One region of the Streptomyces sp. NBC_01077 genome, then DNA from elsewhere that is predicted to be linked to it. Evidence: riboswitches for the same ligand, from Rfam matches in the RefSeq annotation. Region 1 holds a riboswitch; the other holds the start of a gene.

Region 1 (3,841 bases):
CGATCCTGGTGTACCCGCTGATCTTCACCTTCCTGCCGCGCCTCTGGTCGGTCTCGCACAAGCACGGGTACGTCACCACCTCGGACTTCGTGCGCGGCCGCTGGGACTCCAAGGGCCTCTCCCTCGCGGTGGCGGTCACCGGCATCCTCGCCACCATGCCGTACATCGCGCTCCAGCTCGTCGGCATCCAGGCCGTCCTGGACGTGATGGGCGTCGGCGGCGGCGAGAACACCCACTGGTTCATCAAGGACCTGCCGCTGCTCATCGCCTTCGGTGTCCTCGCGGCGTACACGTACTCCTCGGGTCTGCGCGCCCCCGCGCTCATCGCCTTCGTCAAGGACACCCTGATCTACATCGTCATCGCGGTGGCGATCATCTACATCCCGATCAAGCTGGGCGGCTTCGACGAGATCTTCGCCAAGGCGGGCGAGGCGTACGCGCAGACCAACCCGGCGACCGGCAAGCCGCGCGGTTCGCTCGTGCCCGGCGAGATGGGTCAGTGGGGCTACGCCACGCTGGCGCTCGGCTCGGCGCTCGCGCTCTTCATGTACCCGCACTCCATCACGGCGACCCTGTCGTCCCGGAGCCGCGAGGTCATCCGCCGCAACACCACGATCCTGCCGCTGTACTCGCTGATGCTGGGCCTGCTCGCGCTGCTCGGCTTCATGGCGATCGCCGCCGGCATCCAGGTGAAGAACGGCCAGCTCGCCATCCCGCAGCTCTTCGAGACCATGTTCCCGGACTGGTTCGCGGGCGTCGCGTTCGCCGCGATCGGCATCGGCGCGCTCGTCCCCGCCGCGATCATGTCGATCGCCGCGGCCAACCTCTTCACCCGCAACATCTACAAGGACTTCATCAAGCCGAACGCCACCCCGGCCCAGGAGACCAAGGTCTCCAAGCTGGTCTCGCTCCTGGTGAAGGTCGGCGCGCTCGCCTTCGTCCTCACCATGGACAAGACGGTCGCGATCAACTTCCAGCTGCTCGGCGGCATCTGGATCCTGCAGACCTTCCCGGCCCTCGTCGGCGGTCTCTTCACCCGCTGGTTCCACCGCTGGGCGCTGCTCGCCGGCTGGGCCGTCGGCATGATCTACGGCACGGTCGCCGCGTACGGGGTCGCCAGCCCGACCCAGAAGCACTTCGGCGGCTCCTCCGCGGAGATCCCGGGCATCGGCGAGATCGGCTACATCGGTCTCACCGCCTTCCTCCTCAACCTCGTCGTCACGGTCGTCCTGACCTTCGTCCTCAAGGCCGTCAAGGCCCCGGAGGGCGTCGACCAGACCTCTCCGGAGGACTACACGGCCGACGCGGGTGACCGCGGGGTCGACCCGAAGCTCCCGAAGGTCGGCGCCGAGACCCACTGATCCACCGCCGGACCCGACGAAGGCCGCCCTGCTTCCCCCGGAGGCATGGCGGCCTTCGCCGTCCCTGCGCGAGGATGCGGGACATGCGGATCGGACCACGCCCCACCCTGCTCGCCCTCCTCCCCCTGGCCCTCGCCGTCACCGGCTGCGGCACCGAGACGGCGGGCGGGCGACCCACGCCCGGCCCGGCCGAGCTGGACGCCCGCGCCCGCTGGGCGCAGACCGACAAGGACCATGTGTACGTCACCGGGGCCGAGGGCTTCGAGGTGTCCCGGATGGCGTCGGGGGTCATCGGCGACGACGGCTTCCAGGTCACCTACGTGACGAAGGACGGCGTCCGCCTCACCGTCTCCGCCGAGCGCCGCCCCTTCTCGGACGAGGAGTGCGCCGCGACGATCACCGCCGAGCAGGACAGCTGCGTCCGGGACGGCGACCGGTGGTACCTGCGGTCCGCCGAACGGCACGCGTACGTGCGCGAGGAGAACGGGCTGCGCGTCGAGGTCGCCGCCCCGCCCACCCTGTCCCGGAACGTGCTCGAGGGCGCCGCCGAGCGCGCCCACCGGGCCGATGCCGCCGAGCTCGACGCCGTCCTGCCGGAGGAGACCGGCCCCGGGCAGCCCGTCGAGCGGGGCGACCTGCCGCCGGTGGGCGACGGCGCCCCCGACAACTCGGTGGGGGCGGGCGGCTGAATCCCGTTGGGAGCAGGTGGCCGGCCGGAGGCACACTGCCCTCATGGACTTCACCATCAGGGCGGTACGGCCCGAGGACTACGAGGCGCTCGGTGAGCTCACCGCGGGAACCTATCTGAACGACGGACTGCTGAAGTACGGGGCGGAGGACTCGTACCTGGACGTGCTCAGGGACACGGCACGGCGGGCGCGCGAGAGCGAGGTGCTCGTCGCCGAGGACGGCGACGGGCGGCTGCTCGGCGGGGTGACCTTCGCCACCGGCGCCACCCCCTGGGCGGACATCGCGGTCGAGGGCGAGGCCGAGTTCCGGATGCTCGCGGTCTCCCGGGAGGCCCGTGGCCGGGGCGTCGGAGAGGCCCTCGTACGGGCCTGTATCGAGCGGGCGCGGGCCCTCCCCGGGTGCCGTCGCATCGTGCTGTCCACGGACGTCTCGATGGTCTCCGCGCACCGGATATACGAGCGCCTGGGCTTCCTCCGCACCCCTGACCGGGACTGGGAGCCGATCCCCGACCATCGGCTGCGTACGTACGCCCTGGAGTTCTGAGCCGGAGGCGCGACACAACATGTGGGGGGTGCCGCAAGCGGCGCCCCCCACATGTATGCTCGACCTCGCTGTCGACGCAGGGGAATCCGGCGCGAATCCGGAACTGTCCCGCAACGGTGTGCTTCGTACGGATACGACATATTCGGGCGAGGTGAGTCCGAGGACCTGCCGACAGCGCACCCGGTCCGTCCGTTCCGGGTGCCAATGACGTCCGGGCCTCGCGGAGTGGGCCGGTGGAAGCGTCGCGTCCGGCGTTACGGATGCCCGTCTGCCCGCCTTCCCCCGCCGCGGCCCCGAGCCGAGCGAGGGAGAGCCCCCACGTGACCATCGCGCCCGCCGATCCGGCTTCCGCCGAGGCTTCCGCGGTCGAGAGCGACGGCCCCGGGACCGTGCTGCTGCGGACCCTGACCGACCTCACCGCCGATCTCCCCGACACCGACCCCGGCAAGGTCGCCGCCGCCGCGCTCCGCGGCCGCAGCGCCGTCGCGGACGAGGCGGAACTGCGCGAACTGGCCACCGAGGCGGCCGCCGGTCTGATCGCCGAGGACCCGGCGTACTCCCGGCTCGCCGCCCGGCTCCTGACGATCACGATCGCCGACGAGGCGGCCGGCCAGGGCGCGTTCTCCTTCTCCGCCTCCGTCGCCGTCGGTCACCACGAGGGCCTGATCGCCGACCGCACCGCCGAGTTCGTCGCGCTGCACGCCGACCGGCTCGACGCGACCATCGACGCGGCCGCCGACGACCGCTTCGGCTACTTCGGTCTGCGCACCCTCTTCTCCCGCTACCTGCTGCGCCACCCGATCACCCGCAAGGTCATCGAGACCCCGCAGCACTTCATGCTCCGGGTGGCCTGCGGCCTGGCGGAGGACGAGAGCGTCCACGCGCTCGACGAGGTCACGGCGCTCTACCGCCTGATGAGCCGGCTGGACTACCTGCCGTCCTCCCCCACGCTCTTCAACTCCGGTACCCGTCACCCGCAGATGTCCTCCTGCTACCTCCTGGACTCCCCGCAGGACGAGCTGGACTCCATCTACGACCGCTACCACCAGGTGGCGCGTCTCTCGAAGCACGCGGGCGGCATCGGCCTCTCCTACTCCCGCATCCGGGCCCGCGGTTCGCTGATCCGGGGCACCAACGGGCACTCCAACGGCATCGTGCCGTTCCTGAAGACCCTCGACGCCTCCGTCGCCGCCGTGAACCAGGGCGGCCGCCGCAAGGGCGCCGCCGCCGTCTACCTGGAGACCTGG
Region 2 (3,841 bases), 1.1 Mb from region 1:
GTGAGGGCCGGTACACGCGCGCGTGGCGGGGCTCGTTGTCATCGCGTGCTCCTCGTGCGGTACAGGACCAGCACGAAGGCCGGTACGCCGATCAGCGAGGTCACCACGCCCACCGGCACCTCCTGGGGGTCGAGGACCGTGCGCGCCAGCGTGTCCGCCCACACGAGGAACACCGCCCCCGTCACGGCCGTGACCGGCAGCAGCTTCGCGTGCCCCGGGCCGGCGAGCGCCCGTGCGGCGTGCGGCAGGACGAGGCCGACGAAGCCGATCGCTCCCGCCGCGGAGACCAGAGCCGCCGTCAGGAGCGCGGTGACGCACAGCAGGATCAGCCGGGTCCTGGCGACGGCGACGCCGAGCGACGCCGCGGCCTCCTCGCCGAACGCGAACGCGTCCAGCGTCCTCGCGTGCCCGCCGCAGACCAGCAGCGCCGCCGCGAGGACCGCGAAGCACACCGCCACATCGCTCCAGCCGGCCCCGCCGAGCGAGCCGAGCAGCCAGAACAGCACGCCGCGCGTGGTCTCGGCGTCGGCCGCCGTCATCACGACGAACGAGGTGAGGGCCGAGAAGAGCTGCATCGCGGCGACGCCCGAGAGGACCACGCGGTCCGTCGAGCCACCCAGGGTGTGGCTCAGGAGCAGCACGAGACCGAAGGAGCACACCGCCCCCAGGAACGCCCCTCCGGTGACGGAGAGGACTCCCCCGCCGACACCCAGGACGACGACGGCGACCGCGCCGGTCGAGGCGCCGGAGGAGACGCCGAGGACGAAGGGGTCGGCGAGCGGGTTGCGCAGCAGCGACTGCATCACCGCCCCGCAGACCGCGAGCCCGGCGCCGCAGACGGCGGCGAGGAGGGTACGGGGCAGCCGCAGGTCCCACACGATGCCGTCCCGGATCGGCGAGACCTCCGAGACTCCCCCGCCGAGGTGGGCGGCGACCACGGACCAGACGTCGCCGACACCGATGTCGGCCGGGCCGATGGTGATCGCCACGGCGACGGAGGCCGCCAGGACCGCGAGCCCCGCCACCGTCCACAGCAGCGCGGCGCCCCCTCCGCGTACGACGAGCGCGGACCGGGCGGGCGAGGTCGCGGTCACTTCGCGAGACCGTACGAGCGGAGCGCGGCCGCCACCTTCTCGACGCCCTCGACCGTCCGCAGGGTCGGGTTCATCGCCTGGCCGCTGAGCAGCACGTACCGCTTCTTCCGTACCGCCGTCATGTTCCGGGTGACCGGGTCGGACTCCAGGAACTCGATCTTCTTGGCGGCGCTCTCGGCCGACTGCGAGCGGCGGGTCAGGTCGCCGATCACGAGGACGTCGGGGTCGCGGTCGGCGACGGTCTCCCAGTTGATCTGGGGCCACTCCGCGCGCGTGTCGTCGAAGACGTTCTTCATGCCGAGGGTGCGGGTGACGATGCCGGGGGCGCCGCAACAGCCCGCCATGTAGGGCGATTCCGCGTTGGCGAACCAGTAGAGGACCGTGACGTCCGTGAAGTCGCCCGTGGAAGTGGCCTTGGCCACCCGTGTCCTGAGCGAGGCGACGAGCTTCTCGCCACGCTCCGGAACGGCGAACACCCGGGCCAGGTCGCGGATTTCGCCGTACACCGTCTCCATGGTCAGCGGCCGGGTACGGACCCCGTCGCCGTCGCCGCTGTTGTCCTTGCCGACGCAGTCGGTGGGCGAGAGGTAGGTGGGGACGCCGAGCTTCTCGAAGCGCTCACGGGGCGCCACCCCGCCCTTGCCGAGGGTGTACGCGAAGGAGGCCGCCGCGAAGTCGGGTTCGGCGTCGAGGACCTTCTCGAAGGAGGGGTAGCGGTCGGCGAGGCGCGGGACCTTCGCGTTCTCCTTCTCCAGGCCCTTGAGCACCGGGTCCGTCCAGGTCGCGGTGCCCACCATGCGGTCGGCGAGGCCGAGGGCGAGCATGATCTCCGCCGCACCCTGGTCGAGGGCGACGGCCCGCTGCGGTGGCCGGTCGACGGTGACCCGCTGTCCGCAGTTGTCGTCGAGTGTCACGGGGTGGCCCGAGGTCGTACCCCCGGTGCTCTTCGCGGACGGGGCGGCGGTCCCGCCCCCGCACCCGGTCGCGGTGAGGATCAGTGTGCCGGCGGCCAGGAACAGCGCGGCGGAGCGGGCGGGGTGTGCGAGCGGCACGGGAACTTCCTCTGCGGCCACGGCTCATACGCGGAGCCTGTCGTACGGTGCTCCCCGTACGACAGCGTGCCGCCGGGGCCGCCAGCAGGTCTTCGGACTCGGGGTCAGCCGGACGGAGCGCCTTCCCGGGCCCGTCGTGCCGCCCAGTGGCCGATGCTCCGCCCGTCGCCCTCACCGCTGCGCGTCAGTTCCGGTTTCGCACCGGATTCCCTGACCCGTGCACGTACCCGTTCAGGTGCGTACAAAGGTGCGACTGGCCTCGGCACAGTACCACCGGCCCGCTCGGCGGCCCGGGGGCGCCGCCGGTGGCGAACCGGCGCCGGTCCCGTCTCAGATGCGCAGCTCCTTGGCCTCGAAGCGGCCGTCCCCCAGGACCAGGACGAAGGAGACCTGCTGCCCCTCGGAGAGCGTGCGGCCCTCCCCCTCGATGTCCTCGGCGCTGAACCAGACCTGCTCCTCGGAGCCCACGGGGACGACGAATCCGTAGCCGCCGGTGCGGTTGAAGGAATGCACGAACCCTTTGCTTCTGCCTTCCACGGCGGCCTCCTCGTCGTCACCGGCGACGCGGCCGAGGGGGGCGAGGGCCCGCTCGGCCGCATCCGCGTCTCAGACGACTTCTACCCCGTGCGCCCGCCGTTCGCCCGTGGCGCGTCGCGCGGGCGACCAGGGCGCTGCGGTGTGCAGGCCGTGTGTACGTACCACTCCCCGGAGTCTCGTACAATATTCAACAGAGGCCTGGTGTCGGAGATCCCCCGTGTCCGACACCGGGCCTCTGCCTGTCTTCCGTCAGGCCGTGCCGCTGACCGTGAGCCAGCCGCACGATCACCTCGACCGCGAGTCCGCGAGTCCGCGAGTCCGCGAGTCGACCATCTGACCCATGGGTCGACCAATCAACCCCACTCTGATCGATATTCGATCATTCGACACTTTTACATTGACTCGCTCATCGGCCACACCTAGCTTCTGGCGGCACCAGACCTCGAGAAAGGTGTCGCACATGACCATGGAGGCATTCCCCGGGCGGCGTGCGACGGTCGGTGGGCTCATCGCCGTCGCGCTCGCCCTCGCCGGCAGCGTCACCCTCACCACCGCGCCCGCCTCGGCCGCCGGGAGCACCACGTACGTGGACTGCTCCCGCCCGGACGCCGGCGACGGCAGCCAGGCCTCGCCGTTGAACAGCATCGCCCAGGCCAACGCACGGACGTACGCCGCCGGTGACACCCTCGCCCTCGCGTCCGGCACCACCTGCGTCGGTTCCCTCGCCCCCAAGGGCAGCGGCACCGCCAACGCCCCCATCACGCTCACGAGTTACGGCGCCGGCGCGCTGCCCGTGATCGACGGTGCCGGCGCCCCGGACACCGTCTCCCTGACCAACCAGGACCACTGGCGGATCGGCAACCTCAAGCTGACCAATCCCGCCGCCTCCCTCGCCCGCCGCACGGGGCTGCGGATCTCCGCGAACGACGGAACGGCGCACCGCGGCTTCGACATCGGCCACCTGGTCGTCGACCGCGTCGCCGGCCAGACGAGCAAGAACAGCCCGACCACGGAGGACTTCGTCCAGTCCGCCGGCATCGTCACGGGCGCGAGCGGCACCGGCTCGACCCTGAACGACGTCTACGTTCACGACAACCAGATCAGCAACACGGGCGGGGGCGGCCTCAAGATCCGGGTCGGCGCCATGGCCGTGAAGGG

What was found. A riboswitch is a leader RNA that binds a small molecule or an ion and turns the genes downstream of it on or off. The one in region 1 is predicted to bind cobalamin.
Region 2: another riboswitch for cobalamin. It lies ahead of OG462_RS33715 (ABC transporter substrate-binding protein); the one in region 1 lies ahead of OG462_RS28870 (ribonucleoside-diphosphate reductase subunit alpha).

The regions. Positions count from the first base shown of each region.
Region 1 covers NZ_CP108669.1:6,333,297-6,337,137, reverse strand. The annotation lists gene mctP (monocarboxylate uptake permease MctP) at 1-1,361, shown strand, start outside; gene OG462_RS28880 (hypothetical protein) at 1,445-2,050, shown strand; gene OG462_RS28875 (GNAT family N-acetyltransferase) at 2,094-2,594, shown strand; cobalamin riboswitch at 2,633-2,782, shown strand; gene OG462_RS28870 (ribonucleoside-diphosphate reductase subunit alpha) at 2,915-3,841, shown strand, end outside.
Region 2 covers NZ_CP108669.1:7,445,611-7,449,451, reverse strand. The annotation lists gene OG462_RS33725 (ABC transporter ATP-binding protein) at 1-42, opposite strand, end outside; gene OG462_RS33720 (FecCD family ABC transporter permease) at 39-1,094, opposite strand; gene OG462_RS33715 (ABC transporter substrate-binding protein) at 1,091-2,146, opposite strand; cobalamin riboswitch at 2,233-2,358, opposite strand; gene OG462_RS33710 (cold-shock protein) at 2,477-2,683, opposite strand; gene OG462_RS33705 (right-handed parallel beta-helix repeat-containing protein) at 3,144-3,841, shown strand, end outside.